4 regions of the Lelliottia sp. JS-SCA-14 genome follow, and region 2 is predicted to be linked to each of the others. Evidence: predicted binding sites of a transcription regulator. Region 2 holds the regulator's gene; each other region holds the start of a gene.
The links. Region 2 encodes PurR, which represses purine synthesis genes. Its sites were predicted from a motif close to CANGCAAACGTTTGCNTG; they were not measured.
Positions count from the first base shown of each region.

Region 1: the regulator PurR is predicted to act here: its motif matches at 4,307-4,324, upstream of purL (phosphoribosylformylglycinamidine synthase).
Region 3: the regulator PurR is predicted to act here: its motif matches at 1,836-1,853, upstream of U9O48_RS05150 (nucleoside-specific channel-forming protein Tsx).
Region 4: the regulator PurR is predicted to act here: its motif matches at 3,678-3,695, upstream of cvpA (colicin V production protein).

Region 1 is NZ_CP141606.1:3,534,319-3,540,287, reverse strand. It holds gene murQ (N-acetylmuramic acid 6-phosphate etherase) at 1-126, shown strand, start outside; gene U9O48_RS16480 (PTS transporter subunit EIIC) at 140-1,501, shown strand; gene yfhb (phosphatidylglycerophosphatase C) at 1,505-2,140, shown strand; gene tadA (tRNA adenosine(34) deaminase TadA) at 2,165-2,704, shown strand; partial or broken gene mltF (membrane-bound lytic murein transglycosylase MltF) at 2,592-4,157, opposite strand; gene purL (phosphoribosylformylglycinamidine synthase) at 4,409-5,969, shown strand, end outside.
Region 2 is NZ_CP141606.1:2,155,609-2,161,577, forward strand. It holds gene cfa (cyclopropane fatty acyl phospholipid synthase) at 1-307, opposite strand, end outside; gene punC (purine nucleoside transporter PunC) at 604-1,788, opposite strand; gene punR (DNA-binding transcriptional activator PunR) at 1,904-2,815, shown strand; gene purR (HTH-type transcriptional repressor PurR) at 2,834-3,859, opposite strand; gene U9O48_RS10130 (YnhF family membrane protein) at 4,156-4,245, shown strand; gene U9O48_RS10135 (MFS transporter) at 4,415-5,581, shown strand; gene sodB (superoxide dismutase [Fe]) at 5,621-5,969, opposite strand, start outside.
Region 3 is NZ_CP141606.1:1,110,092-1,116,060, reverse strand. It holds gene ribD (bifunctional diaminohydroxyphosphoribosylaminopyrimidine deaminase/5-amino-6-(5-phosphoribosylamino)uracil reductase RibD) at 1-578, opposite strand, end outside; gene nrdR (transcriptional regulator NrdR) at 583-1,032, opposite strand; gene U9O48_RS05155 (DUF3251 domain-containing protein) at 1,186-1,725, shown strand; gene U9O48_RS05150 (nucleoside-specific channel-forming protein Tsx) at 1,993-2,877, shown strand; gene U9O48_RS05145 (M24 family metallopeptidase) at 2,955-4,340, opposite strand; gene secF (protein translocase subunit SecF) at 4,450-5,421, opposite strand; gene secD (protein translocase subunit SecD) at 5,432-5,969, opposite strand, start outside.
Region 4 is NZ_CP141606.1:3,341,410-3,347,378, forward strand. It holds gene argT (lysine/arginine/ornithine ABC transporter substrate-binding protein ArgT) at 1-630, opposite strand, end outside; gene U9O48_RS15590 (UbiX family flavin prenyltransferase) at 922-1,491, opposite strand; gene purF (amidophosphoribosyltransferase) at 1,581-3,098, opposite strand; gene cvpA (colicin V production protein) at 3,134-3,622, opposite strand; gene dedD (cell division protein DedD) at 3,902-4,597, opposite strand; gene folC (bifunctional tetrahydrofolate synthase/dihydrofolate synthase) at 4,587-5,855, opposite strand; gene accD (acetyl-CoA carboxylase, carboxyltransferase subunit beta) at 5,925-5,969, opposite strand, start outside.

The sequences.
Region 1 (5,969 bases), 1.4 Mb from region 2:
CTCCAGCAAACCGACCACGACGTTAAACCGGCCATTCTGATGATTCTGAGCGGACTGGACGCCACAGCGGCGCGAGCAAAACTGGAAGCCCATCAGGGATTCTTGCGCGCGGCATTACAAAACTAACACTGAGGCGTATATGGAAAAAACAGCAGCGCTCGCCAGCGACATCCTGCAGGGGATTGGCGGAGAGAAAAACATTCGCCGTCTCGAAAACTGCATGACGCGCGTGCGGGTCGAAGTTCAGGACGACGATCAGCTCGATCTGGCGCGTCTGAAAAAGCTCTCCGGCGTCAGCGGCTACGTGAAGCAGGGCGCACAGCACCAGCTGATCGTCGGACCGGGCAAAGCCGCGCAGGTCGTCGATGCGATGCGCGCCTTGATGACCGGGGAAAGCGCTGCAGCTTTAAGCGATGTCGATCGCAACAAAGCGCAGGCCAAAGCCAAATACAAAGCCCCAATGAGCGACGCGCTGCGCCAGCTGGCCAACGTCTTTATCCCCCTGATCCCGGCGTTTATCGCCTCGGGTCTGATTACCGGGATCATTAATATCCTCAAGCGCCCGGATATCGTCGGGGATTTTGCGACCCACTATCCAAATATGCTTGGCATTCTGGGCATCTTCGGCAGCGCGGTGTTTGCCATCATGAACATTCTGGTGGGGGTCAACGCGGCGAAAGTCTACGGCGGTTCGATGGCGATGGGCGGCGTGATGGCGGGGATCCTCTCCAGCCCGCAGCTCGCGCAAATCACCCTGTTCGGCGAGGCGCTCCAGCCAGGCCGCGGCGGTGTCATTGCAGTGCTGCTGGTGGTGGCCCTGATGTGCTGGATCGAAAAACGTCTGCGCAACCTGCTGCCGGGCTCGATCGAACTGATCCTCAACCCGCTGCTGACCACGCTTATCACCGGTACTGTCGCGATTGTGGCGCTCCAGCCGCTGGGCGGTCTGATCTCCGAGGCGATTGCTCACGGCGCGACGATGGCTATCGATCGCGGCGGACTGCTGGTCGGTGCCGTACTGTCGGGCACTTTCCTGCCGCTGGTATTAACCGGGCTGCATCAGGGACTGGTGCCGATCCACGTCGAGCTGGTCCAGGCTCACGGCTACAACGCGCTACTACCTATCCTGTCGATGGCGGGGATGGGGCAGGTCGGTGCTGCGGTCGCCATTCTGATGAAAACCCGTAACGAACGTCTGAAAAAAGTGATCAAAGGCGCGATGCCGGTTGGGTTGCTGGGCATCGGCGAGCCGCTGATTTTCGGCGTCACGCTGCCGCTCGGCAAGCCGTTCCTTGCCGCCTGTATCGGTGGCGCTGTGGGTGGCGCGCTGATCAGCTACTGGAAAGTGGCGACGGTTATCACCTTCGGGATCTCCGGTTTACCGCTGGCATTAACCATCGTGACCGGAAAAGTCATGCTCTATCTGTTAGGCTGTTTAGTAGCAGTCATCGCCGGGTTCCTGATGACCTGGCTGTTAGGGTTCAACGATCCAGAGGAGTAAGGTTTGGTTAATCACGAGCGTCGCGTTGTCTTTTTCGATTTGGATGGAACGCTACATCAGCAGGATATGTTTGGCACATTTATGCGCTATCTGTTGCGTCGCCAGCCCCTGAACGCACTGCTCGTGCTGCCACTCCTGCCGGTTATCGGGATTGCGCTGCTGGTGAAAGGGCGCGCGGCGCGCTGGCCCATGAGTCTGCTGTTGTGGGGTTGTACCTTTGGTCACAGCGACGCGCGGCTTAAACAGCTTCAGCAGGATTTTGTCCACTGGTTTCGCGGTCACGTCACCGCGTTTCCGGTGGTTCAGGATCGCCTGACGCAATATCTCAACGCCAACGACGCCGATATCTGGCTGATTACCGGCTCGCCGCAGCCGCTGGTGGAGCAGGTCTATTTCGACACCCCCTGGCTGCCGCGCGTCAATCTGATTGCCACCCAGATGGGCCGCGCTTACGGCGGCTGGGTACTGACGCTGCGCTGTCTGGGCCATGAGAAAGTGGTGCAGCTTGAAAAGAAAATCGGCACGCCGCTGCGTCTTTACAGCGGCTACAGCGACAGCAAGCAGGATAACCCGCTGCTTTATTTCTGCCAGCACCGCTGGCGCGTCACGCCCTCGGGCGAACTTCAGCAACTGGAATAGTGTTAACCATAACGGGTGTGTATAATGCCGCCCGCTTTCCAACTGGAGTACCTTTCGTTGTCTGACCTTGAACTCAACCATGAATACTGGATGCGCCACGCGCTCTCCCTTGCAAAACGCGCCTGGGATGAGGGCGAAGTCCCCGTGGGTGCCGTTCTGGTGCATAACAATCAGGTGATTGGCGAAGGGTGGAACCGTCCGATTGGCCGCCACGATCCGACCGCGCATGCGGAAATCATGGCCCTGCGTCAGGGCGGACTGGTACTGCAGAATTATCGTTTACTCGACACCACGCTGTACGTCACGCTCGAACCCTGCGTGATGTGCTCCGGCGCGATGGTTCACAGCCGCATCGGCACGCTGGTGTACGGCGCGCGGGATGAAAAGACCGGCGCGGCGGGGTCACTGATGGATGTGCTCGGGCACCCGGGCATGAACCACCAGGTGCAGATTATCGGCGGGGTGCTTGCACCAGACTGTTCGGGGCTATTAAGCGATTTCTTTCGAATGCGCCGTCAGCAGAAAAAGCAACAAAAGGCAGAACTGAAGTCGTCGGGTGATTAAGCTCATTCGGTGACACCACCGGATAGCTCTGCGCCAGCTGATTCGCCTCTATCACTTCCTTCTCTTTCTCCAGCAGATACCCTTCCAGGCTTATCTGGTACTTACGGATATTTTCCACATACGCGTAGGCCTCGTGCCCGCGCGCATAGCCGTAGGTGAGTTTGTTATACCAGGGCTTCTGGCTGAGCAGCGGCAGACGCTGTTTAACGTCAGACCAGCTGTCAGGATTACCTTTGGTTTTGGCGGTCAACGCCCGCGCGTCGAGCATGTGCGCGTAACCCATGTTGTACGCCGCCAGCGCAAACCAGATCCGCTCCTCCTCCGGCACCGTCTCCGGCACTTTCGCCATCATATCCTGCAGATAGCGCGCGCCGCCGCTGATGCTCTGTTCCGCATCGGTACGGTCCGTCAGACCGAGGCTTTGCGCCGTGTTCTTGGTGAGCATCATCAGGCCGCGCACGCCGGTCGGGGAAGTCGCCTGCGCGTCCCAGTGGGATTCCTGATAGGAAATCGCCGCCAGCATACGCCAGTCGATCTCCTGGGCGTATTTCTCAAACAACGGCTGGAGATCCGGCAGAACGCTATCCACCGCGCGCAGGAAGCTGCGGGTATCGACGTAATCGAAATCCCCGCCGTGGCCGAGATACTTCTCCTCAAGGCGTGCGAGCGTGCCGTCTTCATTCATCGAATTGAAGAAATCGAGCATCGCGGCGGAGAGGGTTTGATCCTCGTCGAGAGGGCTAAACCAGGTGACGGGCTGTTCGTCGGTCACATCCAGCGCCACCGCAATCTCCGGGTGCACGCGCTGGAACAAGCTGATCGCCACCGAATCGGCGATGGTATACGCCAGCTTTTTATCTTTTACCTGCTCCAGCAGCGCCGTGGTGCCGAGCTTCTCGTCGACCTTCCAGCTGAGATCGGGGAATTTTTTCTCTTTGAGGGAGCGCAGATCCTCAATCACCACATGCCCGGGCGCGATGGTGAGCTGCTGAGCGGTCAGAGTGGCAAGAGTGCGGGGGCGCAAATTGCCGACGCGATAGACCAGCTGCTGCGAAACGGAATAGTAGGTTGGCCCTGGCTGATAGCTTTTGCTGCGCTCGCTGTTATAGACCAGCCCGGCGGCCAGCATATCGGCATCGTCGTTATCCAGGTCGTCAAACAGCTGGCTGATATTCTGGCGAACGGTGATTTTGAGCTTCACGCCCAGGTAGTCGGCAAACTGCTGCGCCAGCTCGTAATCGAGACCGGTGATTTTGCCGTTCACATTGTTGTAGGTCAGCGGAGAGCTGATCGTACTGACGCGCAGCTCCCCCCGCGATTGGATCGCGGCGATACGGTTTTCGGCTTTGCCGAACCAGGGGATAGAAGGCCAGAGGGCCGCTGCCAGCAGCAATGTCACAATGCCGATGAGCAGATAATTAATCTTTAATTTTTTCAATTAGTTAATTCTCTGCGCCGTGCGTTGCCTCAGTGTGCTGTAGCCATGTTGATTATAAGGTTTGCCATTGATTGAGCGGCATTTTGCGCAAACTTGCGTCAGTTGGCAACAAATTAGAGAGACAGGTCACACCGATGGATAAAAAGGCGAGATGATTTTATTTCGACGCAAACGGTTTCGTCGGCGCTCAGGATTCTCTATAATGACGCCCGTTTTCCCCTTGCGCACACTGTAAGCGCCTCAGGCGCTTCGAAGACGAGAGACTTATGATGGAAATTCTGCGTGGTTCGCCTGCACTGTCTGCCTTCCGTATCAACAAACTGCTGGCACGTTTTCAGGCAGCCGACCTTCCGGTAAGCAATATTTACGCTGAGTATGTCCATTTTGCTGACCTGAATGCTCCCTTAAATGCGCAGCAGCGCGAGCAGCTTGAACGTCTGCTCAAGTATGGCCCGAGCCTGAGCAGCCATGCGCCTTCCGGCAAACTGGTCCTTGCGACGCCTCGCCCTGGCACCATCTCCCCCTGGTCTTCTAAAGCCACTGACATTGCCCACAACTGCGGCCTGAGCCAGATCAATCGTCTGGAACGCGGCGTGGCGTACTACGTTGAAGCCTCAACCCTCACCGCGGAACAGTGGCAGACCGTCGCCGACGAGCTGCACGACCGCATGATGGAGAGCGTTTTCGCGACGCTGGATGACGCACAGCAGCTCTTCGCTCACCATCAGCCTGCGCCGGTACAGAGCGTGGATCTGCTGGGCGAAGGCCGTCAGGCGCTGATTGACGCCAACCTGCGTCTCGGCTTGGCACTGGCCGATGACGAGATTGACTACCTGCAGGATGCGTTCGTGAAGCTGAACCGCAATCCGAACGACATCGAACTCTACATGTTCGCGCAGGCCAACTCCGAGCACTGCCGTCATAAGATTTTCAACGCCGACTGGATTATCGACGGCGAAGAACAGCCGAAGTCGCTGTTCAAAATGATCAAAAACACCATGGAACAAACGCCTGACCACGTGCTGTCTGCCTATAAAGACAACGCGGCGGTGATGGAAGGTTCCGAGGTAGGCCGCTTCTTCGCCGACCGCGAAGCAGGGCGCTATGACTTCCATCAGGAGCCTGCGCATATCCTGATGAAAGTGGAAACACACAACCACCCGACGGCGATTTCTCCGTGGCCGGGTGCGGCGACGGGTTCCGGCGGTGAAATCCGTGACGAAGGCGCAACCGGACGCGGCGCAAAACCGAAAGCGGGCCTGGTCGGTTTCTCCGTCTCCAACCTGCGTATTCCTGGCTTTGAACAGCCGTGGGAAGAAGATTTCGGCAAGCCGGAGCGCATCGTCACCGCGCTCGACATCATGACCGAAGGCCCACTGGGCGGCGCGGCGTTTAACAACGAATTTGGTCGTCCGGCCCTGAACGGCTACTTCCGTACCTACGAAGAGAAAGTCGACAGCCACAACGGCGAAGAGCTGCGCGGCTACCACAAGCCGATCATGCTGGCAGGCGGGATCGGCAACATCCGCGCCGATCACGTGCAGAAAGGTGAGATCACCGTCGGCGCGAAGCTGATCGTCCTCGGCGGCCCGGCGATGAACATCGGCCTGGGCGGCGGGGCGGCTTCTTCAATGGCATCCGGTCAGTCTGACGCGGATCTCGATTTCGCCTCCGTCCAGCGCGACAACCCGGAAATGGAACGTCGCTGCCAGGAAGTGATCGACCGCTGCTGGCAGCTTGGTGACGCCAACCCGATTCTGTTCATCCACGACGTCGGCGCGGGCGGTCTCTCTAACGCCATGCCGGAGCTGGTGAGCGACGGCGGAC
Region 2 (5,969 bases):
ATCGCGCAGAGGCGATACGCAGGGTGTCTTTCAGGCGGTGAGGGAGCTGGTTTTCCAGCCCGGCACGCAGAACGTTATGGAAAAACATATCCAGCCGCTCGCAATCCCACCAGCCGTCCATGTAGCTCTCGCCCAGACCGAGCGAACCTTCCTGCAGAACGCGTTTGAAAAAATCGGGGTGTTTTACCTGAATATCGGATGGGGCAGACCCGTTAATCGCGACGCCCGCCCGACTCAGTAATTCATTGACGATCCGAAACCAGTCATTGTCCCGGACATTGACTTCTTCTATACACGATGAACTCATAGCTTCTCCATCACCTGCTGTGATCAGAACCTTCAAACAGCGTAGCCGTTTTTTATGGTTTGTGAGAAATCCCACGGTTTTTCCGCGAGGCTAATATCCGACGTAGAACAGAGGAAGGGAGATAACCCTTACCGAAAGGCCTTCCATGGTAAAACGGGAGCACTCCGGCTCCCGTTAACACATAATATTTATCGTATTTGTGTGAAGCAAATTTAGTATAGGCTGCAAAAAACGGTGATTCAACCGAAAGTTATTAGCAGCCTAATCACTAAAATGTCACATAATTGCTGGCGCGATTATGCCTGTGCCGTTTCGTTCACTCGATCTTTCGCTGAGGCCTGCATGCGATAGCCCAGCGCGGCGAGAACCACGGTCGCCAGCATCACGCTGGTGGTGGTCATCAGCGGGGTGGCGATGAGCGCCGAAACAATCAGGCTTGCCAGGAAGCACAGACCCAGCTGCAGGGTGTTTTGCAGCGCCGCTGCACGCCCCGTCGCATGCGGGAACGGACGCAGCGCCTGCGCCACCACGATAGGGTAGATCGCACCGTTCGCCACGGCCATCACACAGAACGGGATCAGAATCTCCGTCAGCCCGACGTCTGGAATAAAGCCAACGGCCCAGGTCCCAATCACACTCACCGCGAAGAGCACCAGCAGCCACGGCAGCATCTGCTGTCCCTGCCATTTTTGCAGCGCTGCGCGGCAGCCGTAACCGCCGACCAGGAAGGCGATGGTCTGCGGGACATAGCTCAGGCCGATGACCGCCGGGCTGTAGCCCATATCGTGCAGAATAAACGGCGAACCGGTCAGCCACGCAAAGAAGCTGGCGGAGCAGGCGGCGTAGACCAGCACGTTGCCGCGATAGGCGCGGGAGCGCAGCAGGGAGAGGAAGGTGACGCGATTATCCGTCGTTTCAGCAGGTTTGGATGACGCCGGTTTCAGCGCGAAGGCCGGTAACATCAGCACCAGAGTGATGATAAACAGGGTGGCGAAGATCGCCTGCCAGTCAAAATGCACCAGGATCCAGCTGCCGAGCAGCGGGGCCAGGGCCGGAGAAAGACCGACCAGCGGCATGATGGTGGCAAAAATACGGTTCACGCGTGACGCGGGGTAGTAGTCCGTGACCAGCGCCTGCCAGGTCACCGCCGCGGCACACACGCCGAATGCCTGAATGAAACGCAACACTAAAAGCCAGGTCGCATCGCGCACCCAGAGCATGCCCAGACAGCCGACGGCAAAAATCGCCAGACCTAAGAGTAAAATCGGTTTACGACCGTAGCGGTCGGAGAGTGGTCCCCACAGCAGCTGCGCGAAGGCAAAACCGGCGAGGAACAGGCTCAGGCTGGCGCTGATGGCGGCGGCAGGGGTCTGTAAATCCGCCTGCATCGCGGCAAACGCGGGCAGGTACATGTCGGTGGCCAGGAAGCCCAGCACGCTTAAGCCGCCGAGCCAGACCAGGAATCCTTTGTTGGGTTGCATTGTTTTTATTTCCTAAAGAGGGCAGGTATTCACTGGCGCAGAGTGTAGGGAGTGCAAACTGCCTTGTGAAACGCTAATATTTGGTGGTTGCATTCAAAAATTTTGCAGGCAAAAAATGTGGTCTGAATATTCCTTAGAAGTGGTTGATGCGGTTGCGCGTAACGGCAGCTTTAGCGGCGCGGCCCAGGAACTGCACCGCGTTCCGTCTGCGGTGAGCTATACCGTGCGTCAGCTTGAAGAGTGGCTGGCGGTTCCGCTGTTTGAGCGCCGCCACCGCGACGTCGTCCTGACGCCTGCGGGCGTCTGGTTTTTGAAAGAAGGGCGATCTGTTATCAAAAAAATGATGATCACCCGCGAGCAGTGTCAGCAGATTGCCAACGGCTGGCGCGGCCATCTTGCCATTGCAGTCGATAACATCGTCAAACCGGAGCGCACCCGCCAGATGGTGGTCGATTTTTATCGCCACTTCTCGGACGTGGAGCTGCGCGTCTCCCAGGAGGTGTTCAACGGCGTGTGGGATGCGCTCTCTGACGGCAGGGTGGAGATGGCGATCGGTGCCACGCAGGCGATCCCGGTGGGCGGACGCTATGCCTTTCGCGATATGGGAGCCCTGAGCTGGACCTGCGTCGTGGCGCGCGATCATCCCCTCGCCGCCATTGAAGGTCCGCTGAGCGATGACACGTTGCGCAACTGGCCGTCGCTGGTGCTGGAAGACACGTCCCGCTCGCTGCCAAAACGCATCACCTGGCTGCTGGATAACCAGCGGCGGGTGGTGGCCCCAGACTGGGAAACCTCGGCGACCTGTCTTTCCGCAGGGCTGTGCGTCGGCATGGTGCCGGTGCATTTTGCGCGCCCGCGCATCGATCGCGGTGAGTGGGTGGCATTAACGCTGGAAAACCCGTTCCCGGATGCGGCCTGTTGCCTGACCTGGCAGCAAAACGATATGTCACCGGCGCTGGCGTGGCTGCTGGAGTATCTGGGGGATAGCGAAACGCTGAACAGAGAGTGGCTGAAGGAGCCGGAATAACCGGCCCCTCAGAGATGATTAACGGCGGTAATCGCGGAACGGACCGTCGGCGACGGAGCGGCGTTCAATCAGGCGCGGGTGGACTTCAATCGACTGCGACTCTTCACGTTTGCTGACGATGCGGTCCATCAGCATGTTGAAGGCCGTTTCACCCAGCGAGTCTTTCGGCTGGTGAATGGTCGTCAGCGCCGGGGTGAAGTAGCGGGCGTTGCGCACGTTATCGTACCCGATCACAGAAATGTCCTGCGGGACGCGCAAACCGAGTTCGTCGGCTGCGCAAAGGGCGCCCATCGCCATAATATCACCGCCGATAAAGACCGCGGTCGGACGATGTGACTGGGAGACAATCTGCTGCATGGCGCGATAGCCGGACTCAGGCTCGAAGTCGCCCTGCACGATCCAGTTTTCCGGCACCGTGATCAGCGCTTCTTCCATCGCTTTCATGAAGCCAGCCAGACGGCCTGCGCCGGTGTTGCGCTCCAGCGGACCCGGGATCACGCCGATTTCGCGGTGACCGCGTTCAATCAGGTAACGGCCCGCCATGTAGCCGCCTTCAAAGGCGTTGTCGTTCACGGAGTCGGTGAAATCGGCGCGGGTATCGCCCCAGTCCATCACCACCATCGGGATGTGACGATACTCTTCCAGCATCGAGAGCACGGATTCCGGGTATTCAGAACACATCACCAGCAGGCCATCGACGCGCTTTTGCGCCATCATTGACAGGTAAGCGCGCTGCTTTTCCTGGCTGTTCCAGGCGTTGCCGAGAATCAGGGTGTAGCCCTTCTGGAAGCAGTTTTTCTCAACGGCTTCGATGATCTCCGCGAAATAGGCGGCTTCGCTGCTGGTCGCCAGCAGGCCGATCGATTTGGTGTGATTCACTTTCAGGCTGCGCGCCACGGCACTCGGAGAGTAGTGCAGCTCTTTGATGGCAGCCCATACGGCGTTGCGCGTCTCTTCCGCAACAAAACGCGTTTTGTTAATTACATGTGATACGGTTGTAGTGGAAACGTTTGCGCGTTTCGCCACATCTTTAATTGTTGCCATTACATGTCACTCCAGACCATATCTTAAACTCCTGAAATACTTAAAGGTAAACGTTTGCCTTCTCTCACCCTTATCTCGCAATGTGAATTGCGATACGCCGGGAAAACGACTCAGAACGTCAGGAGGGGGTCAGTGGCCGGTACGCTTATAAATTTAGCGTGGAATTTTGTCTTATCTTGATGAAAAGGGGAAGAGCAAAAACGGTTATCAGTCTAAATCCAGGAAGATTTTTGGGGGAAACTGTGTAAAAATGAGCAAGCTCACTTTTCGTAAGGTGATTAAAAGGAGAAAAATTGATGAGTACCGATCTGAAGTTTTCGCTGACCACGACCGTTATTGTGCTGGCTTTGATTGTTGCAGCAGGTCTGACCGCAGCCCTGCACTGATTTAAGCGGGGGAGAGTTCTCTCCCTCGTCTCCTCTCCCTGATTGTTACCCATCCTGCAAAAATCTTTTGCTAATTTGTTAACTTCTCATTTTTTGTGATTGATGTCATGCTTTTGCCATCTTAGTCCTGTGTCGCGCGATGACGACGACACGGCATCCGGAGTTAACAATGAAAATCAATTTTCCCCTGCTGGCCCTGGCGATTGGCGCTTTTGGCATCGGCACCACCGAGTTTTCCCCGATGGGGCTGCTGCCCGTCATTGCTAAAGGTGTGGATGTCTCCATTCCGGCGGCGGGGATGCTCATCAGCGCCTATGCGATTGGGGTGATGATCGGTGCGCCGCTCATGACGCTGCTGCTCTCCCATCGTGCCCGCCGCAATGCGCTGATCTTCCTGATGGCGATTTTTACCCTTGGCAACGTGCTGTCGGCGATTGCGCCGGATTACACGACGCTGCTGCTGTCGCGCATTCTGACCAGCCTGAACCACGGCGCGTTCTTTGGCTTAGGGTCGGTAGTAGCCGCGAGCGTGGTGCCAAAACATAAGCAGGCGAGCGCGGTGGCGACGATGTTTATGGGCCTGACCATCGCCAACATTGGCGGCGTTCCGGCGGCGACCTGGCTCGGTGAAGTCATCGGCTGGCGGATGTCGTTCCTGGCCACCGCCGGGCTGGGCGTGGTGGCGATGCTCGCGCTGTTCTTCTCCCTGCCGAAAGGCGAGGCGGGTGAGCGCCCGGACGTGCGTAAAGAGCTGTCAGTGCTGGTGCGCCCGCAGGTGCTGTCTGCCCTGTTAACGACGGTGCTCGGCGCAGGTGCGATGTTCACGCTCTACACCTATATCTCTCCCGTGCTGCATGACATCACCCACGCCACGCCGCTGTTTGTGACGGCGATGCTGGTCCTGATCGGCGTGGGCTTCTCACTCGGGAACTATCTCGGCGGCAAGCTGGCGGATCGCTCGGTCACCGGTACGCTGAAAGGCTTCTTAACCCTGCTGATTGTAATTATGCTCGCCATTCCCTGGCTGGCGCGTAACGAATTCGGTGCGGCCATTGCGATGGTGGTGTGGGGCGCGGCGACCTTTGCGGTGGTTCCGCCGTTGCAGATGCGCGTGATGCGTGTGGCACACGAAGCGCCGGGTCTGTCGTCGTCCGTGAATATCGGCGCGTTTAATCTCGGTAATGCGCTCGGCGCGGCAGCGGGTGGGGCGGTGATTTCGGGCGGGCTGGGATACAGCTTTGTCCCGGTGATGGGGGCGATTATTGCGGCTCTTGGTCTGCTGCTGGTTCTCACATCCGGTCGCAAAGAGCCGGAACCGGCAAGCGTGACGGAATAAACCAAAAACGCAGAAGGGCAAAACCCTTCTGCGTGTCTCTTACGCGGCGAAGTTCTTCGCCACAAATTCCCAGTTAACCAGCGCCCAGAAGTGCTCAAGGTAGTTCGGGCGAGCGTTACGGTAATCGATATAGTAAGCGTGTTCCCACACATCGACGGTCATCAGCGGTTTCGCGCTGGTGGTCAGTGGGGTGCCTGCGTTAGAGGTGGAAACGATAGCCAGTTTGCCATCTGCCTCTTTCACCAGCCACGTCCAGCCAGAACCGAAGTTCTTGATTGCGGCGTCAGTAAACTTCGCTTTGAAATCAGCAAAGCTGCCAAACGCGGCATTGATCGCTGCAGCCAGTTCACCGGTCGGTTCGCCACCGGCGTTCGGGGCCAGGCAGTGC
Region 3 (5,969 bases), 1.0 Mb from region 2:
CTGGTGAGAATAGCATGGCTTTGCGCGCGCAGACGTTGCACATCGCGCCTTGCCTGCGGGGAGGTGATCCACTGGCTTTCACCGCTGGCCATCGCCGTACGACCGTCGACGGATGCGCCCAGCTTCAGCTGGATGTACGGAAAACCGGTCCGCATGCGCTTGAGAAAACCTTTATTCAGCGCCTCGGCATCGTTCATCATCAGCCCGTGGCTGACGTCGATCCCCTCTTGCTGCAGGCGATACAGTCCGCGCCCCGCCACCTGCGGGTTCGGGTCCTGCATAGAGGTGACGACCCGCGCCACACCCGCCGCGATTAGCGCTTCGCAGCATGGCGGCGTGCGCCCGTGATGGCTGCAGGGCTCCAGCGTCACATAGGCCGTCGCGCCGCGGGCTTTTTCGCCCGCCATACGTAGCGCGTGAACTTCTGCGTGCGGCTCACCGGCGCGATAGTGAAAACCTTCGCCGACGATCTCGCCGTCTTTGACAATGACGCAGCCAACGTTCGGATTGGGATGGGTGGTGAATCGTCCGCGCTGCGCGAGCTTCATCGCTCGCGCCATGTAAATCTCATCCTGCATGGGCTTAATCCTGTAGGCGGGCGATCTCTTCGCCGAATTCTTTGATGTCTTCGAAGCTGCGATAGACAGACGCGAAGCGGATGTAGGCCACTTTATCGAGCTTTTTAAGCTGCTCCATCACCAGGTTGCCGATCATTTTGCTCGGCACTTCGCGCTCGCCGGTGCCACGCAGATGCGATTTAATGTGATTAAGCGCCATTTCGACGTCATCTGCGCTGACTGGCCGTTTTTCCAGTGCTTTTAGCATCCCTCTGCGCAGTTTCTCTTCGTTGAACGGCTCGCGCACATCGTTACTTTTCACCACGCGCGGCATCACCAGCTCTGCCACCTCGAAGGTGGTGAAACGTTCGTTGCACACCAGACACTGCCGACGACGGCGGACCGAGGAGCCTTCACCTACAAGACGGGAGTCGATTACTTTGGTATCCACAGCGGAACAGAATGGGCAATGCATACGGTGTCCTGGCTATCTGGTTAACTGAACTCTATTTTACCCCGAACTGGGCCCACAACAAAGGAAGAGCGTTTTTGAGACAAAGGATCTATACCTGACGGCGTGTTCCTGACTACCATTAGGGCAATCCGTTATTTCAGGGAATTAAACGCAATGACAAGACGTTACCTAAGAATTCTCGTGGTGGGAAGTCTCTTCACCCTCAGCGCCTGCGCGCAGCAAAGCGAAGTACGCCAGATGAAACAGAGCGTGAACACGCTCAATACGGCGATGACGAAGCTGAACCAGGAGACGGTCAAGATCACCCAGCAAAACGCGCTGAATGCCAAATCCAGCAGCGGTGTGTACCTGCTGCCGGGCGCGAACACGCCTGCCCTGCTGAAAAGCCAGATCGGTACGCTGCGCATGTCGCTGGTGAACGTTGCACCAAACGCCGACGGCACGCGCGCGACGCTGCGTATTCAGGGCCAGTCCAACGATCCGCTCCCGGCGTTTAGCGGCACCGTCGAGTGGGGCCAGCTGCAGGGCACGACCGAGAGTTATCAGGAAGTGAACGTGCAGAATCAGCTGGTGACGGCTCCGGCCAGCGTGCTGGCTCCGAGCGATGTCGATATCCCGCTGCAATTGAACGGCACAACGCCGGAACAGTTAGGTTTCATCCGCATCCACGATATCCAGCCCGCCGTTCAGTAACATCTTCCAGCGGAACGTTTACCGCGTTCCGCTCCCCCTTACATTCCGCAAATATTGGCAACATGAATGATTGCCGTTACAATCCCCGCCGTTTAAAGTACGCAAACGTGAACGCAATCGATTACGCGTATGAGAGATATGTGAAACAACACATATTTTTGTGAGCAGGGATTCCTATAATAGGCTCCGCAGAAACACGAAATATTTAGAAACGCAAATCGCGCATCTTTCACATCCCGGAAGGGATTTTCAATCAGTGGCATGATTATGAAAAAAACATTATTAGCAGCCGGTGCAGTTCTGGCACTTTCTTCCTCTTTCGCTGTTAACGCAGCAGAAAATTCAAAACCTGAATATGTTTCCGACTGGTGGCACCAGAGCGTCAACGTGGTAGGCAGCTACCACACCCGCTTCGGACCACAGATCCGCAACGATACCTACCTGGAATACGAAGCTTTCGCCAAGAAAGACTGGTTTGATTTCTACGGTTACGCCGATGCCCCGGTCTTCTTCGGTGGTAACACCGACGCGAAAGGTATCTGGAACCACGGTTCTCCGCTGTTCATGGAAATTGAACCGCGCTTTTCTATCGACAAGCTGACAGGCGCAGACCTGAGCTTCGGTCCGTTCAAAGAGTGGTATGTGGCGAACAACTACATCTACGATATGGGCCGCAACAAGTCTGGCCGTCAGAGCACCTGGTACATGGGTCTGGGTACGGACATTGACACCGGTCTGCCGATGAGCCTGTCCATGAACGTGTATGCAAAATACCAGTGGCAGAACTACGGTGCGTCTAACGAAAACGAGTGGGATGGCTACCGTTTCAAAGTGAAATACTTTGTACCGATCACCCAGCTGTGGGGCGGTAACCTGAGCTATATCGGCTTCACCAACTTCGACTGGGGTTCCGATCTGGGCGATGACAACTTCATCGACAACAACGGTAAGCAGGCGCGCACCAGCAACTCTATCGCGTCCAGCCACATCCTGGCGCTGAACTACGATCACTGGCACTACTCCGTAGTTGCGCGTTACTGGCACAACGGTGGTCAGTGGAACGACGACGCAAGCCTGAACTTCGGCGACGGTGATTTCAGCGTCCGTTCTACCGGTTGGGGTGGTTACCTGGTTGTGGGTTACAACTTCTAATCCCAACAGCACGAACCGTAGGCCGGATAAGCGAAGCGCCATCCGGCATCAAAAGCCAGCTCAATGCTGGCTTTTTGCTATTTGCAGACCAGCGCCCGCCCCTGATCCAGCAGCCACGGACGCAAATAGCCCACGGTGTTAGACATCGGCAGCACCTCATCCGGCAGCTGAATACCGATATGCTCCGCAATGTACGCCCGGCGCGCCACCACCCGCTCCCACAGCGCAGGATACTCACTTGCAAGCGCCTGACGCAACGGCTCATCCGCCAGCGCTACCGTATCCTCAATGCTTGCCCCGGCGTATCCGGCTCGGGAAGGAATAATATCGATCTGCAGCATCATCCCGCTTCGCAAGAGAGCGTCTGATTTCGGGCCAATCGGCGAGCAGAGCCACTCTTCATCCGCCACCAGATGCCCCGGATTCAGCTGCCAGTGGTACTCAGCTTTCGGCAGAACCTGCTCAATCAGGTCATACATCTCCCCGCCGCGCATCCCGATGTGCAGATGTTCAAGCCAGGTCACCACCGCCTGGAAATAGGGTTTAGCCACCACGTCGAGATAGTCAGCAACCGCGGGCGCAAGCTCCGATGCATCCGCCACGACGTAAGCCGCCCGGCTGCTTAACCCGCCTTTGTAGCTGGCGGTGAGCGAGAATTTATCCCCGCGCTGAATAGCTTTGTCGCTGGGGTAGAGATTGGCGAACGCGAAACGATCGCCCGTCGCCGCGATCGTCACCACATTGTTCGGCTGGCCTTCTGCCGCCAGCAGAGAAGCGATCTCTTTTTCGGTTTTACCGGGTGCGATGGCGTTTAACGCCGTGAGGATCGCCGTGGAGGCCAGGTTCGCACCGTATTCGTAGTGCGCGATTTCATTGGCATTGTTGGTTGTGCGGGCTCCGCCGTCAGGATCGATAAAAATCCCGGTAGCATTGCGCAAATGCGCAGTACCCTCACCCGCCTGGCGAATCGCATCGACGATAAACGCAGGCAGATCGAACATCTGACTTACGTCGTCGCCCTTGCCCGTAAACAGCTTCCAGCCCGCTAACCCGAGGGTTTTACCCGTCGTCACGCCAGCGGATTTCAGCAGCACCGGCAGCGACTGTTGATTATCCATCGGCTGATTCGGCAGCGAAAACCACGGCGCATGGACAACCCGATTCTCGAGTCGCGCATGAGCGGCCAGCTTGAGGTTTTCATTCCCCAGCACCAGAACCGCTTCGCCCGTAGAATGCAGCACCAGCAGCGCCTCTTCAAAGCGCGGAATAAAACCGGTGAGGTATTCAAAGTTGCCGCCGTGCTCTTTGTCAGCGTAGATAACCAGCGCGTCCAGCCCCTGCTGCTGCATGCGGAGCAATACTTTAGCTTTACGCTCACGCAAGGTTTCATCGCTTAGCGTAACGGAAGGGATGCCGTGCCAGACGGCAGGCTGGGGAACAGAAGAAAGGGTGACCATCGGCATTACTCCATGTCGTTTGACGTCTACAGGGAGAGTAACCAAATTGGTGGGGGCTGTAATAAAAAAATCCCGGCCTTGCGACCGGGATTCCGTTATCAGATTGCTGTTGCCGTTACGGCAGGATGGACGGCTGATCCGCCCCTTCCTTCTCAACTTTCTGCTGGAGCAGGTGCTCACGCTTCATGCCCAGTTTCAACGCCAGCGCGGACGCGACGTAGATAGAAGACGCCGTACCGATGGAGACACCGATCAGCATGGTCAGCGAGAAGCCTTCCAGCACCGGGCCACCGAAGAGGAACAGCATCAGGATAACCATCAAGGTCGTCCCGGAAGTGATCAACGTACGGTGCAACGTTTGGGTCAGAGAGACGTTGAAGATTTCGTACGGCGTACCGCGACGGATCTTACGGAAGTTCTCACGAATACGGTCAGATACCACGATGCTGTCGTTCAGTGAGTAACCGATCACCGACATCAGCGACGCAACGATGGTCAGGTCAATCTCAATATGGAACAGCGACAGCACGCCCATCGTAATGACCACGTCGTGCGCCAGGGCGATAACCACCCCTGCCGCCAGACGCCATTCGAAGCGGAAACCGACGTAAACCAGAATCGAGATCAGCGCAACCAGCAGCGCCATCGCCCCTGTCTGAGCCAGATCGGCCCCAACGCTTGGGCCGACGAATTCGATACGTTTAACCGTCGCGTCCTGGCTGGTGGTTTCGTTAATGACCTTAACCACCTTGCTGCCCAGCTCCTGGCTGCCATTGGCATCATGAACCGGAGGCATACGCACCATGATGTCGCGGCTGCTGCCAAAGTTCTGCAGCAGCGGCTCTTCGAAGCCCGCTTTCTGCAGCGATTCGCGCATGTGGTCCATATCGATCGGTTTTTCCAGGGAGATTTCAATCACCGTACCACCGGTGAAATCCAGACCCCAGTTAAACCCACGGACACCGATAATGGCGATCGACACAATCAGGAGGAAACCTGAAATGCCGAAGGCCCAGTAGTCCCAGCGCATAAAGTCCCAGACTTTACGGCCATGGTTCAATTGTTCAACAGTATATTCCTGTGCCACAACGCACTCCTCAGATAGACAGCTTTTTGACGCGCTTGCCGCCATACAGCAGGTTCACGATGGCACGGGTGCCGACAATAGCGGTAAACATCGACGTTGCCACACCGATACCGGTGGTGATAGCAAAGCCTTTGATGGCGCCAGTACCCACTGCATACAGGATAAGAACCTTAATCAGTGTTGTTACGTTCGCATCGAAGATCGAGCTGAAGGCGCCTTTATAACCTTCATCGATCGCCTGTTGTACGGAGCGACCGTTACTCAGTTCTTCTTTAATACGTTCGTTTATCAATACGTTGGCATCGACCGCTACCGCAAGGGTTAGGACGATACCCGCGATACCCGGCATGGTCAGCGTTGCCCCTGGCAGCAGGGACATGATCCCGATAATCAGTACCAGGTTTGCCAGCAGCGCGGAGGTCGCAATCAGGCCAAACTTCTTGTAGAAGAACAGCATGAAGATAATCGACACCGCCAGACCGGCCAGACAGGCTTCCAGACCCTGAGTGATGTTTTGCATCCCCAGTGTTGGACCAATGGTCCGTTCT
Region 4 (5,969 bases), 1.2 Mb from region 2:
TTTGTCTTTCACCGACGGACCGGCAAAGGCGAACTCTTTACCCGCAGGCTGTTTCAGGAAGCCTTCGCTCGCCGCCACTTCGTCCTGGAATGCCGCATCCAGACGCCCTGCCGCGAGGTCAGAATAGATCAGATCCTGGTTCTGGTACGCGACCACATCGACGCCTTTTTCGCGCCAGTCGGCGTTAGCAAAACCTTCCTGCGTGGAGCCCTGCAGCACGCCAACGTGTTTGCCTTTCAGCGATTCGATCGTTGGCTGGATTGGGGAGCCTTTTGCCGCGATCAGACGGGAGTCCGCCGCGTAGAGCTTGTCAGAGAAGGCAATCTCCTGCTGACGTTTTTCAGTAATGGAGAGTGAAGAGATAATGGCATCGATTTTCTTGGCTTTCAGCGACGGGATTAACGCATCAAAATCGCTGCCCACCCATGTGCATTTCACCTGCATGCGCTTGCACATTTCATTTCCCAGATCGATATCAAAGCCGACGAAGTCGCCTTTCGCATCCTTGGACGAGAATGGCGCGTAAGTGGCGTCAGTACCGATACGCACTGTCTGAGGAAGTGCCGCATAGCTGCTCGCTGCCGCACTTAATCCCACCAGCAGAGACAGAGCCAGAACCGTCTTCTTCATACATTTACCCTCAAGTGTCGTGATTTTCTTATGGTTTATGTTGTGTGTTGTGTAACAGGCGTTCTCTTGCAGGTCTTATGCCATATTGCCGACGGGTCAAAAATTCGACGTTAAATATGTTAATAAAACGTTGCGATATTGCCTTAATAAGGAAAGATAGCAGGTCTGCCAAACGAACCGGAGAGGGAGAAAGGGAAAAAACGAATTAAATGTCGAGGATATGATCGCGGTTGCATAATTGCCCCGCAACGGGGCAACCAGGCTTATCATGCACCCAAAACGGGCAACGGGTTATGCGCCCTGCCAGCGGGCGAAGAGATCTTCCGGCAGGTCGATGTCAAACTGATCCAGTACGCGATTGACCGTCTGGTTGATCACGTCGTCCAGCGTTTGCGGGCGATGATAAAACGCCGGCACCGGCGGCATAATCACCGCGCCCAGCTCCGCCGCCTGGGTCATCAGGCGCAAATGGCCGAGATGCAGCGGCGTTTCACGCACGCAGAGCACCAGGGTGCGGCGCTCTTTCAGCACCACGTCGGCGGCGCGCGTCACCAGCGTGTCCGTATAGCTGTTCACGATGCCAGAGAGCGTTTTGATGGAGCACGGCAGGATAACCATGCCAGCAGTTTTAAACGAGCCTGAAGAGATGCTGGCGGCGATATCGCGGGCATCGTGCACCACGTCGGCCAGGGCCTGAACGTCGCGCAGGGAAAAATCGGTTTCGAGGGAGAGGGTCTGACGCGCCGCCTGGCTCATCACCAGATGGGTCTGGACATCCGCCACGTCGCGCAGTACTTCCAGCAGTCGTACGCCGTAAATGGCACCGCTGGCACCGGAGATCCCTACAATGAGTTGTTTCATGATTTCGCCCTTACTTGCATCTCGGGCAGACTGTGCAGGATTTTGCGGGGAGTTGCAAGTGAGGGCGCCCGCCCTCACTTGCCGAAGACTTAGCCTTCGTTGTGCATCTCTAAGCTTTCGAGATCGTTTTGCATCTGCACGGCTTTCGCATCGTCGTTGCGCAGCGAGTCGAGATAGTCAAGATACTGCTGATCAACGTCTTTAGTCACGTAAATACCGTTGAAGACCGAGCACTCAAACTGCTGAATATCCGGGTTCTCGGCGCGTACGGCGTCAATCAGATCGCTCAGGTCCTGGAAAATCAGGCCGTCAGCGCCGATGATCTGGCGAATCTCATCCACTTCGCGACCGTGAGCAATCAGCTCGTTGGCGGTCGGCATGTCGATGCCGTAGACGTTCGGGAAGCGAATTTCCGGCGCAGCAGAGGCCAGATAGACCTTCTTCGCACCCGCTTCACGCGCCATCTCGATGATCTGCTCAGACGTGGTGCCGCGCACAATGGAGTCGTCCACCAGCAGCACGTTCTTATCGCGGAACTCAGCGCGGTTGGCGTTGAGCTTACGACGCACGGACTTACGACGCAGCTGCTGGCCCGGCATGATAAAGGTGCGGCCCACGTAGCGGTTCTTAACGAAGCCCTGACGGTACGGTTTACCCAGGATTCGCGCCATTTCCAGGGCGATATCGCAGGAGGTTTCCGGGATCGGGATGACCACGTCGATATCCAGATCGTCCCACTCACGGGCAATCTTCTCACCGAGCTTGGTGCCCATGTTCACACGCGCGCTGTACACGGAAATCTTGTCGATGAACGAGTCCGGACGGGCGAAGTACACATATTCGAACAGGCACGGATTGCTGACCGGGTTTTCCGCGCACTGGCGGGTAAACAGCTGGCCTTTTTCAGTGATGTAGACAGCTTCGCCCGGTGCGACGTCGCGCAGGAACTCAAAGCCCAGGGTATCCAGCGCCACGCTTTCGGAGGCGACCATGTACTCGGTACGGCCATCGCCCAGATCGCGTTTACCCAGCACCAGCGGACGGATGCCGTTAGGATCGCGGAACGCCACCATACCGTGGCCGATAATCATCGCCACGCAGGCATATGCGCCACGGATCTGGCGGTTAGTCGCGGCAATGGCGGCAAAAATGTTGTCTGCTTCCAGCGGGTAATGGCGGAAGTTATCCAGCTCGCTGGCAAAGATATTGAGCAGGATTTCAGAATCAGAGGTGGTGTTAATGTGGCGACGCTTCTCTTCGAACAGCTTTTTACGCAGCTCGTGCGCGTTGGTCAGGTTGCCATTGTGGGCAAGCGTGATGCCATACGGAGAGTTGACGTAGAAAGGTTGTGCTTCAGAGGCGCTGGAACTGCCAGCAGTAGGATAACGAACGTGGCCAATCCCCATATTGCCCTGCAGGCGCTGCATATGGCGGGCTTCAAATACATCGTTGACCAGGCCATTCGCTTTGCGTAAACGGAAACAGTTGTTGGCATCAATGGTAATGATGCCTGCTGCATCCTGGCCACGGTGCTGAAGCACCGATAACGCGTCATAAATAGACTGGTTTACCGGCATGAAACCGGCGATACCGACAATACCGCACATTCGTCTTTTCCTCGTTAAGCCACATCTCAAAGTGATTACACTTTGGGCAAGAAACTCGACGAGCTTTGCAGATAGTCAAAGAACCATCTGATGATGAAGCTGAACTGTGGAATCAGCTGGGACTTGCTCCAGTCTTCGCTTTTTGAAAACCCGGTAAAGGTATCAAGGAAGAACAGAATCGCTGCCACGATCAGCGCGCCTCGCAGCGCACCAAAACAGATCCCCAGTACCCTGTCCGTTCCTGACAGACCGGTTTTCTCGACCAGCTGACCTATCACGTAGTTCACGATAGCGCCGACGAGAAGCGTCGCGACAAACAGCACCGCGATGGCGATTCCATTTCGGACCAGTTCATCTTCAAAGCCCGTGAACCAGACAGACAGGTAAGTGTAGTAATGACTGGCAACAAAGAAAGCACAACCCCATGTCACCAGCGATAACGCTTCACGAACAAAGCCACGGATCAGGCTAACCAGACAGGAAAAACCTATCACCGCAATGATGGCGTAATCAATCCAGACCATATGTGTCCCACGATTAAACGCCCTGTCATCCAGTTCGGGGCGAATTCTAACAGAAAAAGAAAACGTTTGCGTAGGGATTTCCTTCCCGCGCGTAAATAAAAAAGGCGCTGAAAAAATGCTCAACGCCGTCGGCCTTGTTGCCTTATCTGGCAATCTGGCGCACGCGATTTTCCCCTCACCCCGGCCCTCTCCCCAAAGGGGCGAGGGAGAAAAGACCGCACCGAACAGTCCCCTCTCCCCTATGGGGAGAGGGTTAGGGTGAGGGGGGATTAGCGCCTATCAGTTCGCGCTATAATTCATCACCACACCGCTCAACCCGGAGATCTGCTTCAGCTCGCCAAGCGATCCTTTCAGCTTATCTTTCGAGGCGTCCGGGCCGACCAGAATGCGGGTAATTTTACCCTGTACCGGCGTCGAAGGTGAAGTGTAAACCCGATACCCTGCCCCGCGGAGTTTACCCACCACTTCATTGACTTTATCGGCATTTTTCAACGCCCCAAGCTGCACCACGTACGCTTTCCCGGTCGGCGCAGGTTTCTCTTCCTGAACCGGTTTTTCCGGCGGCGCTTCTGCCGCAGCGGCAATCTGCTCGCTGGCTTTATCGCGCTGCGGTTTCGGCTGGGGTTTGTCCGCCGGTTTCGCGGCAGGCTTAGGCTGCACGACCGGTTCCGGAACAGGGTCCAGTTCACCGGTGTTGCTTGCCGTCAAACGAGAGGGATCGAGCGACGGTGCCGCCGCATCACCGGCACGCACCTCTTCTGCCGCCCCTTCCGGAGGCTGAGCAGGCAGCGCCTGCGTGGCCGCAGGCAGCATGTCGGGCTCGTCGCGATCGCCGGGCTTCGGCACCAGCGGGATCGCCGCGAACTCATCCTGATAATGTTTTTTCTGCCCGTCGAGCAGTCCCGGGAGAATAATCACTCCCAGCGCAACCAGCACAATGGTTCCTGTTAAACGGTTCTGAAACTTACTTGCCACCGGTTCTCCCCGCCTCCATCACTTCCATGACATGCGCTACGGTGTGAAACGATCCACACACCAGCACGGTATCTTCAGGTTTAGCATCCGCCATCGCGGCGTGCCATGCCAGCGCCACGTTTTCATAAGCTTCGCCCTGCGCGAGATGTTCCATCAACTGTTCGGCAGACGCGCCCCGTGGGCCTTCCAGTGGAGCACAATACCAGCAATCGACGACACTCTCCATGCAGGCCAGTGTGCCAGCAATATCTTTATCATGAAGCATACCGATAACCGCCAGCACTCGCCCGGTTTTTGGCAGGGATTTGAGTCGTTCTGCGAGGTAGGCCGCGGCATGGGGATTGTGCGCCACGTCCAGGATCAAACGCGGAGACTCGCTGACAATCTGAAAACGTCCCGGCAGAAGCGCATTCTGAATACCGTCACGAATCGCCTGTTCGCTCACCGCCAGTCCACTGGCGCGAATGGCCGCCAGCGCGGTAGCGGCGTTCGGCTGCGGAACCTGCGGCAACGGCAGATTATCCAGCACGCCCTGAGCGTCGCTAAAGCGCCAGCCGTCAGCCGTCACCTCATACTGCCAGTCAACGCCGCGACGCATCAGATGCGCCCCCTTCTCCTGCGCCACATCGGCGATGGTGTGCGGCATATCCGGCTCACCCACCACGGCAGGTTTGTTGGCGCGGAAAACGCCCGCTTTTTCGCGACCAATGCTTTCGCGGTCTGGCCCCAGCCAGTCCGTGTGATCTAGCGCGATGCTGGTCACTACGGCGACGTCGGCATCGACCATGTTAGTGGCGTCCAGGCGTCCGCCTAAACCGACTTCGAGGATCACCACGTCCAGCTGCGCCTGTTTGAACAGCCACAGGGCGGAGAGCGTGCCGTACTCAAAATAGGAGAGCGAAATCTCACCGCGCGCGGCTTCGATTTCCGCAAAAGAGGCGGTGTGCGCCGATTCCGGCAGCTCGGTATTCTGCACGCGCACGCGCTCGGTGTAGCGCACCAGATGCGGGGAGCTGTAAACGCCCACCTTGTAACCGGCGGCCATCAGCATCGATTCGAGGGTGCGGCAGGTGGTGCCTTTGCCGTTGGTTCCCGCTACGGTAAAGACGAATGGCGCGGGCTTGAGGACATCTAAACGCGCAGCGACCTGGCTCACGCGATCCAGTCCCATATCGATAGTTTTACTGTGCAGATTTTCCAGATAAGAAAGCCACGTGACCAGGGGTGACGTGGCTTGGGGAATCATTTGTTTTTCCATGATACGCACTTTCATTTTAGGTTAGAAAGCAAAAGGGCAGCGCCGTCTGGCCCTGCCCTTTTTGAGTTATCAGGCTTCGGGTTCCTGATGCGGCACGACCACGCCTTCACGCGG